DNA from 2 places in the Alkaliphilus crotonatoxidans genome. Region 1 is predicted to be linked to the other one. Evidence: riboswitches for the same ligand, from Rfam matches in the RefSeq annotation. Region 1 holds a riboswitch; the other holds the start of a gene.

Region 1 (7,603 bases):
TCCCCCCTTTATTTAAGAGGAAATGTTAAAAACATCTACCAGAATAATCATTGGAGTACAGAGGCTGATTATCAATGGGCCCATGAGCTGGGAAAGCTCTTGCCGATGGAGGTGCAATCAGGGGTACCGGTTACGATTGAAATTCGGAATATGAATATGGCCACCAATACAATCTTTACTCCCTATCAACCCCTCAAGGTTTTAGCAGGGGGGATTACCAATGCCACGGTGGATGAAAATTTCCAGATGACCTTTCGGGGGGCCAGATATAAAAATGAGAGCTATGTGGTTCAGGCCCTGTTGCCTGGCGGTGAGCACAAGGAGCCGGTTCCCTCATTAGACCCATCCTTTGAAAAGTATCTAATGCTGCCGGAAGATTTGCCCCATTCGGTCTATGAACTGGGAGATGAGATCACCCGGCATGTAGATACGCCCCATCAGAAGGCCCGGGCAATTAGAAGCTACTTACGAGAAAATTACACCTATACCCTTGAACCTTCGGTGGTTCCAGAGGATAAGGAATTTGTTTCATATTTTCTCTTTGAAGAGAAGCAGGGATATTGTACCTATTTTGCCACAGCCATGGCAGTATTGCTAAGAACCCAGGGGATACCGGCCCGATACGTCGAAGGATATCGTATGCCGGAGGCCAATGAAGAAGGGATTTATGAGATCAGACAAAAGGATGCCCATGCATGGGTCGAGGCCTACATGGGGTCAGAGGGTTGGATGATCTTCGAGGCAACCCCTGCCTATGATGAGCCTGTGCTGCAGGAGGCCCCATTAAACAGAGAAGAATCTACAGAAAATACAGCAGCGGAATTTGATGAGATGGAGGCTTTACTGGAAAGGGCCCTAAGGGATAGCGAAATTCAGCCAGTTCAAGAGCCCCAGGGGGAAGTGGATCGCAATTTGGAGGATCTGCCCATTCCCACCCTAGAAAGCTCCCTGACGAGTCTTTGGGTTTTTCTAAAGAGGATTTTGAAGCGGTTTTTGCCCATCAGTCTTTTGGGGATGCTACCCCTAAGAATTCTCTACAGCAAATTGAAGCTGATCTATTATCTAAGATCGTTGGATCAGGGGAGCAGCAACCAAAAAATAATTTACTTGTATGATCATATTGTACAAATGATTGGAAAAATCTATTCTCCTATTCAAGTTGGAGAAACCCCTAGGGAATATGCTCAACGGCTTCAGCGAATTGTTTACGATTCACATTATGATTTTAAAGAAATAACAGAAATATTTATGAATGCTAAATACAGTTCCAAAGAGAGCTCGTTATTGGACGTCCAGCGAACTACAAGATATTTTAAGCTGATAGACGGAAAACTAAGACAGCATTTAGGAACTTTAAAATACATTTTTGTAAAGTACATCAAGGGAAAAATGATTCAGTATAATAAATTAAGGAAATAATTTCTATAAAGATCCTTGCAAATTCACCTTTTCTATAGCTTTTTTTATACTTTTTTGTTAAAATAGAAAAGATGTTTAAAAAATAAAATGAATTAAGGATAATGATAGTGCTATATGATGCTTAGTTATGAAACCAAACGGGGAAGTGAACAGGATGAAAACCTTTTTTAAAATATTCGGCATTGCCTTTTTATGTTTTGTGGTGATTTTCACCAGCCTTGTATGGTCTTTCAATCATTTTATGCGGGATGATCATCCCAATTCAGATGAAATTATAGAGGCCGTGGTTGATCCCAATCAGGAAAACCTGGTAGATGATGTAGATCGGGATGAATTGGAGGAACTGGTATATAACAGTGATCGAATCAATTTTGTATTGATGGGGCTGGAGGGCCCCAGGAGCGATACTCTGATGTTTGTCTCCTTTGAGCCAAATGACAAAAAGATCGATATTATTTCCATCCCTCGAGATACCTATTATCATCGTAAGGGCTATGATCGGCTGGATAAGCGTAAAATCAATTCTGTCTATGGGGATCATGGTGCAGCTGGTGTCAAGACCGTTGTCAGTGATATTTTGTATGATATTCCCATTGACTATTATGTATCTGTAACCTATAAAGGGGCTGAGGCCATTATTGATTCCCTTGGAGGCGTTCCGGTTCATATTCCTAAGAAAATGGACTACTATGACCCCTATGATGATCCACCCCTTAGAATTTATTTCGAGGCGGGAGACCATATTTTAAAGGGAGCCGACGGGGTTAAGTTCCTTAGATTCCGTAAATCGACACCGGGAAGCGGCGGTATGTCCTATGCAGACGGCGACCTGGGAAGAATTAAAGCCCAGCAGGAGTTTATCAAGTCAGCCTTTAAAAAGGCCCTGAGCCTAAGGCTGCCTTCAGTGGCCACCGCTGCCTTTAAGCATGTCAGAACCGATATGCAATTACAAGAGGTACTTTCATTGGCCACCTCGGCTGTGGGAATGAACATGGAAAATGTGGAAATGAGAGTACTTGCTGGGGAAGATCGATACCAAAACAAAGTATCATATTATTTCCCCGATTATCCGGGCATTCGAAATCAGCTAATAGAAGTCTATGGCGGCCAGCCTGTAGTTGATGGGTCAACTGATGAGTCAATTGAAGAATAAAATGAAGGAGCAGAACTGGGGGAGTTCTGCTCCTTCTTTATAAATGGATAGGGGAGTGGGGGTTTATGTATTCTAAAATTACCCTCCTTTGCTTGGACTAAACAGGTACAGTTAAAAAATATTATTAAATAATATAATTAATTAAATTGTTTCCGATCGAATGACTAGATGATCTTTTTATTTTGCACTAAATACTTTCCCTTTTCAATCAGCATTTCACCAATTTTATAGACATCTCCGGCTCCCATGGTAATGACCAGGTCAGTAGGCTGAACCTTCTGTAATAAATAGTCTGTAATTCCATCAAAATCCTTTAAATATTGTACATCATCATGATCCTTAATTAATTCAGCCAAGCGGCTGCTGTGAATTTCACCGTTATCCTTTTCACGGGCGGCATATATATCGGTAATGATCACATGATCTGCATCATGAAAGGACCTTGAAAAGTCCTCCAGCAATGCCAGGGTTCGGGTATAGGTATGGGGCTGAAAAATACACCAGATTTCACCATGGGGGTATTTTTTAGCGGCCTCCAGGGTTGCTCTAATTTCAGCGGGGTGATGGGCATAGTCATCTATGATTTTGGCACCCTTCACTTCACCGAGAAGATCAAAGCGACGGTGAATCCCCTTATAGATTTTAATGTATTTGACAATTTCTTCAGCGGGAATTCCCAGGATATAAGCTGTGGCAATGGAAGCCAGGGCATTGTAGATATTATGGACACCGGGAATACTCAATTGAAATCTGCCAAGGGATTTGCCTGAAAAATATACTTCAAAGGAAGGAAAGCCGTTGGTATGGAAAACAATGTCCCTGGCTGTAAAATCACAATCCTTTTTTATTCCATAGGTAAATACCTGGCAGGTAAGCTGTTGAATCACATCAGACACATTGTCATCATCGCCGTTGACAACCAAATAGCCATCCTGGGGAATCAGCCGGCCAAAACGATGAAAGGCTCCTTTAATATGGTGAATATCCTTATAAAAATCCAGATGATCCTCGTCAATATTCAAAATAATTCCAATAAAGGGGTTGAATTTTAGAAAGCTCTCAACATATTCGCAGGCTTCCGTAATAAAATGCTGACTTTCACCAATTTTGATATTCCCGCCAATTTCGTCCAATTCTCCACCAACCATGATGGTAGGGTCCAGCTTGGCATATTCCATCACAAGGGATAATAAAGATGTGGTAGTGGTCTTTCCGTGACTTCCAGCAACTGCAATGGCACGGTCATACATCTTCATAATGAGCCCAAGCATGTGGGCTCGATCAATCTGAGGAATACCCAGCCTTTCTGCCTCCTGGCGTTCACAATTATCTGCCTTAACGGCAGCTGTATAGACAACTAAATCAGCGTCCCTGACATTTTCACACTGATGGCTTAAAAAAATCTGCGCCCCATGACTTCTTAGCTTTTCAATTATGTTAGATTCCTTAATATCTGAGCCGGAAACATGATAGCCATGCTTAAGCAGGATTTCTGCTATTGCACTCATACTGATTCCACCGATACCAATTAAATGAATACGTTGTATTTGGTGGTTTAGATCAAAAGAAATCAAAATCTTCACTCCTCTATCTAAAAAATTATTGCTGTAATAATATTTTTGCCCAAAAAAAGCATATTCTATGATGCTTCACAGGAAATTCATGATACACAGTTAAATAATATGTGATGCTATATTGTATCATAACATAAAAAAATTGTGTAATCACTAAAAAACTTCGATATTTTACCTGATGAATAAGATAATATACTTTTTTATAAAAAATACTTGATTTTTTTCTTTACACCATCTAAAATAAGAAAATATAGGAATATATTTCCTTGTAATAATTTTCATATGTTTGGTGAAAAAGGCAAACCAGTCGAAAGATTGGGACGCAAAGTCAGGAATCTAAGGTATGCATATACGATGATCGTCCGACTGCCACAGTTTAAATTGTGGCAGTTTTTTTATATCATTTTTGTACTATAAAGTTTACGGAGCTAATAAAATATTTAAGGCACAAACGTAAAGGGCAAACCAGTTCGAAAGGCTGGGACGCAAAGTTAGGAATCTAAGGTATGAATCAATACGATGATTGTCCTGCTGCCGCAAAATCGTGCGGCAGTTTTTTGTTTTTGATGGAATGTTAGTCATACCAGACCTAATAAAATATAAAGCGACATACTTAATAATTAATTTATGTTTTAATGATTCAATTGGTACCTAGTACCCTGCCTCATTTAAGCTAATAGATTATCCCTGTCCAAATTTGCCACAGCTCTTATCTCGCCTTTTAAAGGACACAAGTTACTAGAAAAGCAATTTTGCTTCAATAAAACTATATTAAAAAGGGAGGAAGTGAAGGAATGGTAAGAAAAAAAATCAGGAGAAGGAGCTTTAGCCTGATTATTGCCCTACTGGTGGCCTTGATGTTTATGCCCAGCATAGCCTATGGAAATAGCCAATATTACCGCTGGGATGGAACGGGTACCAGGGGCTCAGATTCAAACACCTATCTTTTCCATGTAAGACAGTATAGTAATGGCAAGTATGTAGGGTCAACCATTTATGTCTACTGTGCAGACGAAACCGTCAGGGCACGACAGGATGTTGACTATCGGCTGATCAAGCTTGAAGATGCCGAGTCCATTGGCATCAATGAAGCTAAAGCCAACAAGCTAAGGGCCATAGCCCATGGCTCATACCCCAATATCAGCCTGAATGATTTAAAGAAGGCTGTAGGAAATGTAAACAGCTTAACCCAGGCCCAGGCAATTACTGCAACACAATATGCAATATGGAATCAGACCAACAATTATAGCCCTACCTATTTTCAATTATTAAATCGTAATGTAAAGCGGGTATATGAGTATTTAAAGTCACTGCCCGGTATACCGGCCGCTGATCACCCTGCCGATGTGGGAATCACAAACGTAGCCATTGGCCCAAATGCAGAGGAAGATGTGGAAATTACCTTTAGCTATGGGGCGGATCAAACCAATTACGACGGCAGCTATATTGAGTTAAATCATCAGTACAGTATTGATTTGCAGGGGGTTTATCCAGGAGCAGAGGAAACCGTCAACACTGATAAAGGTATAAAAACAGTAAAAATAACGATTCCCGCTGAGGAATTTCAAGCGGACATCGATTTTCAAGTAGAAGTGAAAGGACATCAAAAAGTCTATGACGCTTTGATTCTACTGCCGGTGGGAGGCGTGAAGCAGTCTCAGACTTTAATAGGCATTACAGGGATGGAAGCTGGAATCGCCCTTTCTGCCATGACCAAGCTTTATTATGAATATACGCCGCCAACCGGAAAAATAACAGTCAATAAGGTTGTTTATGATCATGATAATACAATTGTAGAAGAAGACCAGACTGACTTTACCGTCCATATTTCAGGGCCACAGGGCTATAATGAAATACATACGGTCAGTGCTGGCCGTTCATTGGAAATAGAAAACCTGCCCCTGGGTGAGTACTTGATAACCGAAATTAATATACCCGAAGAATATATACCGATATATGAAATATCACCCGCCGATGGAAGAATTTTATTAACAATTGGAGCCCTGGAAGGTAGCGTTTATGTTTATAATACCAGGGTTCAACCAGAAGACCCGGAAGATCCCGAGGATCCAGAAGACCCAGAGGATCCAGAAGACCCAGAGGATCCAGAAGACCCTGAAGATCCAGAAGATCCAGAAGATCCCGAGGATCCAGAAGATCCCGAAGACCCCGAGGATCCTGAAGATCCGGAAGACCCCGAAGATCCAGAAGACCCAGAAGATCCAGAAGACCCTGAGGATCCAGAAGACCCAGAAGATCCCGAAGACCCTGAAGATCCCGAAGATCCTGAAGATCCAGAAGATCCTGAAGATCCCGAAGATCCAGAAGACCCAGAAGATCCCGAAGATCCAGAAGACCCAGAAGATCCAGAAGACCCAGAGGATCCAGAAGACCCTGAAGATCCTGAAGACCCCGAAGATCCTGAAGACCCTGAAGACCCTGAAGATCCTGAAGACCCTGAAGATCCAGAAGACCCAGAAGATCCAGAAGATCCTGAAGACCCCGAAGACCCTGAAGATCCAGAAGATCCTGAAGACCCCGAAGATCCAGAAGACCCAGAAGATCCTGAAGACCCCGAAGACCCTGAAGATCCAGAAGATCCTGAAGACCCCGAAGATCCAGAAGACCCAGAGGATCCAGAAGATCCAGAGGATCCAGAAGATCCCGAAGATCCTGAAGACCCTGAAGATCCAGAGGATCCAGAAGATCCAGAAGATCCAGAGGAACCAGATAATAACAATCCAGGTCGGGATAGAGACAGGGATAGAGATAGGAACAGAGATAGATCCAACACCCCAATTAGGAGGTCTAACCCAAAACCTGAAACCGTTGAAGAGGTAGAAGAAATAATAGAAGAAGAACCTATTCCCCAGGGTGTACCAGAGGTGGAAATAGTAGAAGATATAATAGAGGTAGAAGAAGTAGAGGAAGTTGAAGAAGAGCCCGAAATGATTATTCTTGACGAAGAAATTCCCTTGGGCCCCGTAGCGTTGCCCAAAACCGGTGAAAGATCTCCCTATCTGTTTTATGGACTGGGAACTTTAATCAGTGCATTGGGTATTAGGCTCAGAAGAAAATAATTAAATAAAAAGATATTCAAATTTAATTAAGGGCTGGGATAATTATGTTCCAGCCCTTTTTCCAAAGGAAGGATGCCGCCATGAAAAAACTGTCAACCTTAATCATTGTCATGGGACTCATCATAGCTGCTTATCCCCTGTTGGAAAGGGGGTATTGGTGGTATAGCCAGCAAAAACTGCTGGAGGATTTTGAGGAACACATCACTTTAGAAGCAGCTGCCATGGAAGCATATTATGAGTTAGAAACCATTTTTAATGATGAAATGGAGCAGGATCAGGGACTGGTAAGTCCGACAAACCCGCCTGACCAACAGGAAGAGGAAAAGCCCATCGAGGTGTCGGCACTTGATACAATAGGAAGGATACTAATTCAAAAG
Region 2 (7,603 bases), 700 kb from region 1:
ATAGCTTCCGTCAGCAATACCTCCCCTGCACTGGTGAGTTTTACAGATCGTTTATTCCGGATAAACAGCTTGACGCCTATTTTCTTTTCAAGATCAGCAATTTGCTGACTGACAGCCGATTGGGCTATAAACAGTTCCTTAGCGGCTTCGGTAAAATTCAACTTTTCGGCCACAGCAATAAAATAACGTAATTGCCGCATATCCATAGATTATTCACTCCCTTCATAATATTTCTTTAAAAAGATTCCTCCTCCTATGAGAAATAATATCATTTTAATCTATTTTGTTCAATATAAATCAGTTTTACTTATTACTGATATAGCATTCTAATATTTCACAATGGAAGCAATTTTCTGTATTCTAATAATATAGGGCTTTTGCCACTTAAGGCTAGGGTAATGGAAAAAACGTTAAAGGATTAATTTTTGGAGTGGACATGTAAACGTTTTCATTCATGGTTACAAAATTGTTTTGATTTCAAGAATATTTTACAATACTTCAAAGGTAAAGTTAACAAAAAATAGAATACAATTATTATACAAAAGGAGGAAGCGGTATGTCCCACCTGAACAAAATACTTGCAATTAATCCCGGTGCCACCTCAACAAAAATTGGACTTTATGAAGAGGAAAGCTTAATATTCAAAAGAACCCTTGAACATTCAGCACAGGAATTAGACAAATCTCCCAGTATCTTCGACCAATATTCCTATCGATTAGAACTGATAATGGATATTTTAAAGGAGGAAGCCATTGATATAGCGACGTTAACTGCTATTGTAGGTCGAGGGGGGTTGTTAAAGCCCCTGGCAGGAGGCACCTATGAGGTTAATGAGGCTATGGTGGAGGATTTAAAAAAGGCGGAAAGGGGGGAACATGCATCAAACCTGGGGGCTGTAATGGCCTACAATCTTGGCCGACAGCTCAATATCCCGGCCTTTATAGTCGATCCCGTTTCAGTTGATGAAATGGAATCCGTAGCTAGAATTTCAGGCTTGGCAGAGATCGAAAGGATCAGCTTATCCCACGCTTTAAATATGAAGGCCGTTGCCCGCAAGGTGGCTAAGGCAATGGGGAGCAGCTATGAAGAAGTAAATTTAGTGGTAGTTCATCTGGGAACAGGGGTTTCCGTTACCCCCCACAGAAGGGGTAAAATGATTGATGTCAATAATGCCAAGGCTGAAGGCCCCTTCAGCCCTGACCGTTGCGGTGGACTACCGGCAGATCAATTGGTAAAGCTGTGTTTTTCAGGAAGGTACAGCTATGACCAGCTTAAGGCCATGGTTAGCAGTAAGGGGGGCTTTTATTCCTATTTTGGCACAAAGGATGCCAGGGAGGTGGAGGCCATGGCTGATGCAGGAAATCCTAAAGCAGCCCTCGTTTTAGAAGCCCTTATATATCAAGTGGCTAAGGAAATCGGAGCCATGGCGACAGTTTTATTAGGTGAAGTGGATCGAATCGTTTTAACCGGGGGGATTGCCTATTCCAAGCGGGTTGTTGAAGGAATTACCAGGCGGGTTCAATTTATTGCCCCTGTCGAGGTGATTCCAGGGGAAGAGGAGCTGGAGTCCCTTGCTTTCGGAGCCTTAAGGGTAATGAAGGGCGAGGAAAAAGCATTAACCTATCAATAAGATGAATTCAAAAGGAGGGAAAGAAATGGCCAAGGTGAAGATATTAGAGGAATACTGTAAAAGCTGTGGGCTATGTACAGATGCCTGTCCGAAGAAAATACTGGAAATAGGGAAAAAAACAAATTCAAAGGGATATTTTACAGTTCACTGTATTGATCAGGATAAATGTATAGGATGCACCCTTTGTGCAACGGTTTGTCCCGATGTTGCCATAGAGGTTTATAAATAGATGGAAAGGAGCGAATAGACAGATGGAAAAGGTACTCTTAAAGGGTAATGAAATCATTGGTGAAGCCGCCATTCGTTCAGGATGTAAATTATTTTTTGGCTATCCCATTACACCATCAACAGAGATAATAGAGTATTTGGCAAAGGAGCTCCCCAAGCATGGGGGAAGTATACTTCAGGCAGAGGATGAAATTGGAGCCATTAATATGTGCTATGGGGCCGCCTGTACCGGTACCCGGGTAATGACAGCCTCTTCAAGCCCAGGAGTCAGCTTAAAGCAAGAAGGGATCTCCTATAGTGCGGCAGTGGGACTGCCCATGGTGATTGTCAATGTAAACCGATGTGGGCCAGGGCTTGGAGGCTTGGGTCCGGCCCAGTCCGATTATTTTCAATCTACCAAGGGAGGTGGTCACGGAGATTATCGCTTAATCGTATTGGCCCCTTCCAATGCCCAGGAGCTTTATGATTTTACTATGGATGCCTTTGACTTGGCCGACCAGCATCGCAACCCGGTATTGCTGCTTACCGACGGGTTTTTAGGGCAAACCATGGAGCCGGTGCTATTAAAGGAAAAGCCAAAAGCAATGGAATATGATCGAAGCTGGGTGGTAGATGGCTGTAAAGGCAGGAAAAAACGTATATTAGCTAGCTACTCCTTGACCAATGAGATCGGAGAAGCCAATAACTTAAAATGGGAAGCAAAATATAAAAATATACAGGAAAAGGAGCAGCGTTGGGAGGAATTCAATACAGACGATGCAGACTACCTATTGGTCAGCTATGGTACAACGGCCAGAATATGTAAAAGTACTGTATTGAATGCCCGAAAAAAGGGGATCAAGCTGGGATTAATTCGGCCCATCACCCTGTGGCCCTATCCTGAAAAGGCCTTTGCCCCCTATAAGGAAAAAATTAAGGGAATTGTTACCGTAGAGCTTAATACAGGCCAGATGATCGAGGATGTTAAACTGGCGGTGGAATGCAAAGTACCAGTACACCTGTATCGCAGGCAAGGAGGCATGCTTCCTACGGAGCATGAAATACTAGACTATGTAGAAGCCACATTTGGCTTGGCTGAGGAGGTGTAATGATGGAAAAAGTATTCAGCAGAACAAAAGGGCTGACCGATGTTCCTTTCTCCTTCTGCCCGGGCTGTACCCATGGAATCATCATGAGGTTAATTGCCGAAGTATTAGAGGAACTGGATATTATTGAAGATACCATTGGGGTTTCCCCTGTTGGTTGTGCAGGTTTTTGTCAGGATTTCTTCAGCTGTGACTTTGTAGGGGCTGCCCATGGTAGGGCCCAGGCTGTGGGGACAGGAATAAAAAGAGCCCTTCCAGAGAAGATGGTCTTTACCTATCAGGGAGACGGTGATATTGCCGCCATTGGAACCCAGCATGCGATCCATGCCGCAGCCAGAGGAGAAAAAATCACCTCGATTATGGTAAATAATGGTATTTATGGTATGACAGGAGGTCAAATGGCCCCCACAACCCTGGAGGGGATGAAGACCACCACAAGCCCCTATGGAAGAAATGCCGTTCATGAAGGGGTGCCTATGGATTTTCCAAAATTAATTGCAAATCTTCAGGGTGCAGTCTATGTGGCCTCTGTTTCAGTGGATTCTCCCAAAAATATCAATCAGGCTAAAAAGGCTATCAAAAAGGCCTTCCAGGTTCAACAGGCCGGATTAGGCTTTGCCATGGTCAGTGTCCTGTCTACCTGCCCTACCAACTGGGGATTGAGCCCTGTTGAAAGCCTAAGATGGCTGCGGGAAAATATGATGCCGATTTATCAGATGGGTGAGCTTAAAGCAACCGAGGAGGTGAATAAACTATGATGGATAAAATAATACTTGCTGGCTTTGGTGGGCAAGGAGTTATGTTTCTGGGAAAGGTCCTGGCCTACGGAGGAATGGGGTCAGATCTTAAACTTTGCTGGATTCCCTCCTATGGCCCGGAAATGAGGGGTGGAACCGCCAACTGTTCAGTAATATTATCTGATGAAGAAATTTACTCTCCGGTTATAGACTATGCTGATTGCGGTATTGTCTTAAATAAGCCGGCCTACGATAAATTTGTGTCACGAATTAAGCCGGGAGGCGTACTGGTAGTAAATTCATCCCTCGTTGAAATTGATCATACAAGGGATGATATAAAAATTATTCAAATTCCTGCCACAGAGTTGGCTAATGAGATTGGGAACAGTAGTATCGCCAACATGGTTTGTCTGGGGGCCCTTTTACCAAACCTGAAGCTGATTGATTTTAAAAAGATAGAAAAGGCAATGAAAAAATTAACCCAGAAGCGACCAGAGCTTTTAGAAATCAATTTGACGGCTATTAATAAAGGCTATTCGTATCAATAGAATATTGAAGCTGTTTAATATTATTAAAAGCCCCGGTAGACTGACGGGGCTTTTTGTCATGTAATCAGGAAAGTTGTCAAAGGGGCTTAAAAATTGTAGTAAAGTTTAGTATTAACTGTTATAATAAAACATATTTATAGTTTAACAACAATGAAGGTCATGATTGAATATAACATTTTTAATATCGATAATAGCAAACTTTTTGAAAGAAAAGGACGCAAAGTCATGGGTCTAAGGGTACAGCTGTATCTATGATTGCCAGATTGCCGAAATATTTTAAGGATTAACCTATATCTTTAATGGGAAAATTAGGCAACTGCATTGGTTGCTTTTTTTATTTACTTTAAGGAAACAATGGGCAAAAGTCTGCCTTTAATAAAATAAAAGCTAGGAGGAGGTATAAAATGAAAAAACAAATTCAGAAAAAAGGCATTCGAAGTTCTTTAAAGACCAAATTAATTACCATGTCGTGTCTTCTTTTGGTAATACCGCTTTTGGCCGCCGGTTTGATCAGCTATGGTATCGCAAAGAGCGAGCTTAACAAAAAAGGGGAAGTAATACTTAAAAACAGTGTCGTACAGGCTATGCAGCTGATCGATGCCAAGGCTGAACAGGTAAAGCTGGGCTTGATAGACCTGGAGACAGCCCAGGAACAGGTAAAAACCTATCTGTTAGGCCCTATGAATTCAGAAGGAAAAAGACCGATTAATCGCAATATTGATTTGGGCCAAAATGGCTACTTTATTATTTATGATGAACATGGCTTGGAGGTAGCCCATCCCACACTGGAGGGAGATAATGTTTGGGAGGCTGAAGATAAAAGTGGAAATGGCTTTAAGCTGGTTCAAGAGCAAATTAAAATTGCCCGGAATGGCGGCGGATACGTGTACTATGCCTGGACCTTACCGGATTCGGAGCAAATAGGAGAAAAAATTTCATATCAGGAGCAGGATCCGCACTGGGGCTGGATTGTATCGGCCGGCTCCTATATGAGTGATTATAACCAGGGCTCCAATGCAATTCTTAAGGCAATATTACTGATCATTGTGGGGGCCATTTTACTGGGAGTCATTGCTATTATTTTATTTGCCAAGCATCTAACTGACCCAATCCATAAAATAAGCAAGGGCTTAGGGGAAGTAGCCCAGGGCAATTTAATCATAGAACCCCTTGTAGTGAAAAATAACGATGAAACAGGAAGACTGGCCGAATCCTTCAACGAAATGCTTGACAATATGAAGAAGCTCATATCTACTGCCAGAGATTCATCCTCTACGGTAATGAAATTTTCTGATTCCCTGGCCACCATTACGGAGGAAACCTCCAGGGCCATTAATGAAGTGTCTTATACCATTCAAGAGGTTGCCCAGGCTGTTGGAGAAGAAGCCAGGGGTACAGAAAATGCCGTAAGTAAAATGGACCAATTATCTGCAAGTATAGAAAATGTCAATAATGCTGCTGTCCATATGAATGATGTAGTAACCGAAACGGGAAGCTACAGTACTAAGGGATTAGAAAAGGTATCTACCTTAATTCATAAGAAGGATGACAGCAATCGTGCGACCGAAGAAATCAACGAGGCAATCCTTAAGGTAAATGACAGTACCGGTAAAATACATGTCATTACAGATACCATCACTCAAATTTCCCAGCAGACAAATTTACTGGCACTCAATGCCTCTATTGAGGCCGCCAGGGCTGGTGAGGCAGGTAAAGGCTTTGCTGTGGTGGCTGAGGAAATCAGGAAGCTGGCAGAGCAGTCTGCCAATGCTGTCAGCGAAATTAACAGTATTATAGAAGAAATCGATCAATATTCCAATTCCTCTGTGAAAACCATGGAATTGGTAAGGGCAGCCTCAAGGGAGCAAAACAATGCAGTGGACGAAACCAGAAATGTCTTTGAAGAAATATCCAATGCGATTGAGGAGCTGATCATGGTGGTTAACGAAATTAATCGTGAAAGTAATACCATGAAGCAAATGAAGGATGATATTGTGGTGATCATGCAAGAGATATCAGCATCAACCCAGCAGACTTCAGCAGCAACGGAAGAGGTTTCGGCCTCATCAGAAGAGCAGCTGGCGGCGGTGGAAGAGGTTTCTCACCATGCGCAGCAGCTGAAATCCTTGTCGATAGAACTGGAGGATGTAATCGAGCAATTCAAGCTTTAGGAAAATTCATTAAGATTTGAAAGGCACGCAGGGTAAATTACCTGTCGTGCCTTTTTTGCATACCTATTACTATTTTTAATCCAATTAATCAGCCATATTACAAAAAGCATCATTGCTAATATCATTCAATTAGCAAAGTTCATTGTTCAAATATACGCTATTAAGTTTTAATTTGGTATATAATACAATTAATGATGAAATTAGGCCTTGGCTAAGAGAAGGAAGTGATCAATATGAAAATCAACAGTTTAGAAAAAAGCATTTTTGATTCCCTCTATGCTGGTGTGCTGATAGCAGACCAGGCATGTATTGTCAGGTATATCAATCCATCCTATACTCGGATCACGAGGGTACTGCCCGAAGAAATTATAGGCAGGCCCTTGTCAGAAGTCAGGCCCGGTGCCCAACTGCCCAAGGTAATTAAAACTGGCCATCAAATCTTAAGAAAACCACGGAGGGAAGGTAATTCGGAATATATTGTAAATATGGTACCAATTATAGAGAACAATCAAATTATTGGTGGTATCTCAATCTTAAATGAAATAAATGACGTATATAAGCTGTCCCAGGAATTAAACCGATCCAATATGATGATTAAGACATTGGAAAAGCATGTAAAGCGTATGGGTAAGGCAAAGTATGACTTTGAAGATATAATTAGTATAGACCCTAAATCCCTTGAAACAAAAAGATTAGCCAAGAAAATTGCCCTAAGCAACTCCAACGTACTAATAACCGGTGAAAGTGGTACGGGAAAGGAGCTTTATGCCAATGCAATTCATGGAGCCAGTGATCGACAAAATGGGCCCTTTATTGCCGTAAACTGTGCTTCCTTTGAAAGTAACCTGCTGGAAAGTGAGCTATTCGGCTATGAAGAGGGGGCCTTTACAGGGGCTAAAAAAGGAGGAAAGATTGGACTTTTTGAGGTTGCCAATGGAGGAACCCTGTTTCTGGATGAAATTTCAGAAATAAATTATGGACTCCAGGCAAAGCTGCTAAGAAGCCTTCAAGAAAAAACCATTCGCCGTCTAGGGGGATTAAGCGAGATTTCCATTGACATTAGGCTCCTTTGCGCCACGAATAAACCCCTGGAAAAGATGGTTGAAGAAAGCAGCTTCAGAAAGGATCTGTTTTATCGAATTGCAGTGGTGCCAATATCGATTTTACCCTTAAGGGAAAGACCAGAGGATATTTTGCCCCTGGC

Evidence for each region. Region 1 has a riboswitch for cyclic di-GMP ahead of ACYQ1I_RS07310 (thioester domain-containing protein). Riboswitches for the same ligand answer to the same signal wherever they lie in the genome.
Region 2: linked by a shared signal. The riboswitch ahead of ACYQ1I_RS03920 (methyl-accepting chemotaxis protein) and the one ahead of ACYQ1I_RS07310 (thioester domain-containing protein) in region 1 are both predicted to bind cyclic di-GMP.

Annotation. Positions count from the first base shown of each region.
Region 1 covers NZ_BAAHXS010000004.1:984,850-992,452, forward strand. The annotation lists gene ACYQ1I_RS07295 (transglutaminase TgpA family protein) at 1-1,419, shown strand, start outside; gene ACYQ1I_RS07300 (LCP family protein) at 1,574-2,572, shown strand; gene murC (UDP-N-acetylmuramate--L-alanine ligase) at 2,737-4,146, opposite strand; cyclic di-GMP riboswitch class I at 4,434-4,520, shown strand; cyclic di-GMP riboswitch class I at 4,596-4,685, shown strand; gene ACYQ1I_RS07310 (thioester domain-containing protein) at 4,941-7,226, shown strand; gene ACYQ1I_RS07315 (class D sortase) at 7,307-7,603, shown strand, end outside.
Region 2 covers NZ_BAAHXS010000004.1:288,262-295,864, reverse strand. The annotation lists gene ACYQ1I_RS03950 (LysR family transcriptional regulator) at 1-206, opposite strand, end outside; gene buk (butyrate kinase) at 557-1,630, shown strand; gene ACYQ1I_RS03940 (ferredoxin family protein) at 1,656-1,859, shown strand; gene vorB (3-methyl-2-oxobutanoate dehydrogenase subunit VorB) at 1,882-2,946, shown strand; gene ACYQ1I_RS03930 (thiamine pyrophosphate-dependent enzyme) at 2,949-3,701, shown strand; gene ACYQ1I_RS03925 (2-oxoacid:ferredoxin oxidoreductase subunit gamma family protein) at 3,698-4,228, shown strand; cyclic di-GMP riboswitch class I at 4,411-4,499, shown strand; gene ACYQ1I_RS03920 (methyl-accepting chemotaxis protein) at 4,633-6,399, shown strand; gene ACYQ1I_RS03915 (sigma-54 interaction domain-containing protein) at 6,633-7,603, shown strand, end outside.